One region of the Pontibacter sp. SGAir0037 genome, then DNA from elsewhere that is predicted to be linked to it. Evidence: riboswitches for the same ligand, from Rfam matches in the RefSeq annotation. Region 1 holds a riboswitch; the other holds the start of a gene.

What was found. Region 1 has a riboswitch for cobalamin ahead of metE (5-methyltetrahydropteroyltriglutamate--homocysteine S-methyltransferase). Riboswitches for the same ligand answer to the same signal wherever they lie in the genome.
Region 2: another riboswitch for cobalamin. It lies ahead of C1N53_RS14720 (TonB-dependent siderophore receptor); the one in region 1 lies ahead of metE (5-methyltetrahydropteroyltriglutamate--homocysteine S-methyltransferase).

What each region holds. Positions count from the first base shown of each region.
Region 1 is NZ_CP028092.1:4,132,341-4,134,532, reverse strand. It holds gene metE (5-methyltetrahydropteroyltriglutamate--homocysteine S-methyltransferase) at 1-918, opposite strand, end outside; cobalamin riboswitch at 1,079-1,276, opposite strand; gene C1N53_RS17030 (peptidase M61) at 1,361-2,192, opposite strand, start outside.
Region 2 is NZ_CP028092.1:3,597,753-3,599,944, forward strand. It holds gene C1N53_RS14715 (DNA-3-methyladenine glycosylase) at 1-484, opposite strand, end outside; cobalamin riboswitch at 609-814, shown strand; gene C1N53_RS14720 (TonB-dependent siderophore receptor) at 918-2,192, shown strand, end outside.

The DNA.
Region 1 (2,192 bases):
GCCGTTCTTCCAGATGTTGCGCCCATCTATCACGCCAAGCGACAGAATGGTTTGTTTCGGTAGCAGGTTCAGCACATTCGCCAGCTGCTCTGGAGCACGAACCAGATCAATATGAAGTGCACAAACCGGCAGTGAAGTAGCCAGTACCGTGTTATCCCTTAAACCATCAAAATAAGAGGTCACAAGAGTTTTAATGCCTGGACAGTGCTTCTTAATTTCCTTGTAAGCAAAGGCAAAGGCTTCTTTTTCTTTTGAAGTTAGATCCATAGCCAGAAAAGGTTCATCCAGTTGCACCCATTCGGCTCCTCTTGCCCTTAGTTGCCCGAGTAGCTCTACGTAAACAGGTAGCAAATTATGCAGCAGGTCTATTCTATGAAAACCTGCTTCCTTTTCTTTGCCTAATAATAAGTATGAAACAGGACCGATGAGGACAGGCTTCGAGGGTTTGCCCAGTACTTGCTTCGATTGCTCGAAATCGTAAATCACTTTGTTAGAGAATAGCTGAAAAGTCTGTTCTTTGTGAAACTCAGGTACAATATAATGGTAGTTGGTGTCGAACCATTTGGTCATCTCCATCGCCTTTATATCGAGGCCATCTTTCTGATAGCCTCTTGCCATAGCGAAGTAAAGGTCCAACTCCGTATTGCCTTTATGTTTGGTAAGTACCGGGCTGTAGCGGGCAGGTATGTTGCCTACTGTAAGCGACATATCCAGCACCTGGTCGTAAAAACTGAAATCGTTGGAAGGGATCAGATCGATGCCTGCTTTTTGCTGCAGCAACCAGTTCTGTTGAAGCAGTTGGTCTTTTACCTGGTAAAGCTGTTGTTGCGAGATTTTGCCAGACCAGTACTGTTCGCAAGCTTTCTTTAGCTCGCGCTGTGCTCCCACCCGTGGGTAGCCCAAATTGTTTTTTAGCATACAGATAATACTTTTAAATAAACATTAATTTGACTTAATGCTCAGTACAGTATTCACAGTATGCTTTCGTGAAAATAGCGGAAAGAAAAGACACAGAGAGGCAAGCGCAGCCTTACCTCCTCTTTTCATTAACTCCAGACTAAGCTTCAATCGCGAAAGCATTTGTCTCATAATTTCAGGCAAGTCTCCTGGCTTGTAACGTTGTTGCCGTCCTTCTCATACTGTTTTTACACAATACAATGGACATAATAGAGGCAACAACCGGTAAGTTACTTACAGTTGCGCGACAGCCCGTGATTTACACACGGTTCCTTTTTAAGCGCGGTATTACCCGCACACCTGACATTAGGAAGAAGAATAAAGTAAAGAACTTTGCGGTGAAGATAAGCTAAATTTGTTTCACCGCAAAGTCAGGCTGGCCAGACAAGCTCTGGCAGATCCGTTATGGCAAATCGGTTTTAAGCACCTGTGCCCGTAACAGGAGCTGTTCAGAAGTAGGTGCAGGAGCGTCTTCTATTACGAACCGTAACTCTACCTCTTCCTCTGCTGGTTTATAGGTTTGTTTGTAAAGTTTGTTGTTACGAATGAAAGTAACTTCTACCGGTGTGCTTTTCTTTACTTCGAACAGGGGCTCCAGAAGCTCATAAATAGTAGTCTCTGTCAGCGGGGTGCCGTTAACAGCTTGCAAGATGTCATACTTTTCAAATCCAAAGCGGTTGTTCATAGGTTCTGCAACCCAGTAAAACTGCCTGCTCTTTTCAAAGCCAAGGCGAAACTCGCCGAAAGTAAGCTTGGTGCCTTTCTTTTTATCAGTATAGTTCCAACCTATTTTCTGATAGTACTCTTCGTAGGGCAGCGGAGTATCTCCCACTACATAGGTAGTAAAGAACTGCCTGATATCCGGGTGAGAGGCGGCTACAATAACCTCAATCAGCTCGTCGTCCTTGAAAGGCTTGTTGGGGCCGTATTGCTGTGAAAGCTGCAGCATCAGTTCTCTTAAACCCATTTTGCCTTGCGTGAGCTCCTGCAGCCTGATATCGAGCAAGAAGCCTATGAGAGCGCCTTTCTGGTATACATTGCCGTACATTTCCTGGTAAGCCGGTTCTATAATGTGGCGGCTCATTTCTGTAAAGGATACATCTTTGAATTCGCTTCCCCGCCTCATTTTATCCATCATTTCCTCTTTAAAGGCATCATAGCTTTTCAAGCCCTCTTGTAGCTGTACCAGGTTAGAGAAATATTCTGTTACGCCTTCGTAAAGCCATAGGTGCTGC
Region 2 (2,192 bases), 530 kb from region 1:
GTATAATTACTTTCTTATCTTCCAGCCAGATAGTCTCACCTGTCAGGTCTGCTCCGTAAAGCCTTTTATCTATACCCAGTGCAATACTCATCACTCCTGGCCCTGCAGTAAGATTAGGTTTTACGGCGGGCATTTTCCGCCGCAGCAGCATTTCCGCTACCCCGGTTTCGGGCGCAATGGCTCTAACCAGCACTGCATCGGCCTTTCCTTCTATGTTGGTTATAATGTTAAACAAATGGTAAATGCCATACACCAGGTATACATAAGCAACTCCTCCTTCATGGTACATAATTTCGGTGCGCTGCGTCCTCTTGTTCAGGTGTGCATGGCAGGCTCTGTCTCCTTCACCTGCATAAGCCTCTGTTTCTACAACCATGCCACCGGTTATAGTGCCGTTTATATCTGTAAACAAGTACTTTCCTAATAGCTCACGCGCCACCTGCACCACATTTGCTCGGGTATAAAATGCTTTATTTAGCTTCAAGGTTATTACGTTTTGGTAGTGTCCACTCTTCGATACGGCTGCTTCAGCTTCAGCGTTAGAAAACCCTTCGCAATGCAGTTATTTCCCATTTCTTATTTCTGATTCATTTATTTAAATAAAACGCTATCTTTGCGGCCAGATTGGTGGCCTTTACATCTTGTTGTAAAAGCCTTAAAAGGGAAATAGGTGCAATACCTATGCTGTTCCCGCAACTGTAATCTTCTTTAAAAGGGTTAGCCCAACACCACAGCCACTGTTTTGCTTTAGCAGAATGGGAAGGCGGGCTAACTGAAGAAAGCCAGGAGACCTGCCAGTCAGACTATATTTTGTCGTATGCTTTCGGGTAAAAAGCTACACAGTTCCCGCTCTTCCAGCGTTTGCTGTTATGCCTGTCTGCCCATTTGCATGCTTCGGGGTTTAAGCAAGCTATACGTTGGTAAAATCGTTTTTTCTGTTCTGTCTGCTGCTGGCTACTTATGCCGGTGTGCCTCTTGTTGCCCGGGCGCAGCAACAGCAGGATACTCTGTATCAGCACCTGCAGGGAGTAGAGATATTTGGCAAGCCTGCTGAAGTATTTGCTGCCGGAAGCCGCATTGCCACATTAGATAGCACCTATCTCAGAACGTATATTTCAAGCAGCCTGGCGGAGGCTTTGCAGGCACGTACGCCTGTTTATGTACGTACGTACGGGGCGAGCGGCATTTCCAGCGTCTCCTTCAGAGGTACCGGTGCCTCTCACACAGCCGTACTCTGGAATGGTTTAAACATAGCCTTACCCTCACTTGGCCAGAGTGATTTTGCTACTCTGCCTTTAAGTGGTGTGGGCGAAGTAGCCGTACAGCATGGCGCATCAGGCTCAACGTACGGTAACGGAGCTATTGGCGGGGCTGTTCTGCTTAGTTCTCCTGCTTACACAGGCAAAGGCTTTGGCGGTGAGTTGCAGCAGGAAGTTGGCAGCTTTGGCAGATACTATACCAATGCTGCCGTAAACTACAAAAACCAGAAGCTCTCCGTTGGAGCAAGTGCCTTCTGGCACTTGGCCCAGAACAGGTTTACGTACAGAGATTATGCACGCTTCGGCGCTCCTGAAAGAACCCAGGAAAACGCAGAAGTGCAGCAGCAAGGCTTTACGCAGGACCTTACCTGGCACCTCTCCCCGAAAAGCTATCTGGCATTCCGTAGCTGGTACACCTCCACCGATAGAGAAGTACAGCCTTCACTGGGAGCCGCTTATCAAAATGCAAACCAACTCGACAAAAACCTGCGCCTCATGGCGGAGTACAACCTGAGCAGTCGCTGGGGCGAGACAAATATAAAAACAGCCTACTTCTCAGATTACCTTCAGTATACGGATGTTGAAACTCATTCCGAAACAGCTATAAAAACTTATCAGCTACAGGCAGAGCAAACCTATACCTATGGCCGGCAATGGAGCCTGCGGGGAGGCATTAACCTGCAACACTTCAGAGGAGATGTAGATGGATATGGTGGAGCTGTGGAAGAAAACAGGAGTTCTGCTTTTATACTTTTCCGCTTTGACCCTTCGCAGCAACTTAACCTCAGCCTGAACCTGCGCCAAACGTTTATCAAAGGTTATAACCCGGCTCCTACGCCAACCATAGGCGCTAACTGGAACTTCTTCTCTCAAAGCAACCATAGCTTATACCTGAAAGGAAATATAGCAGGTAGCTACCGTGTACCAACCCTT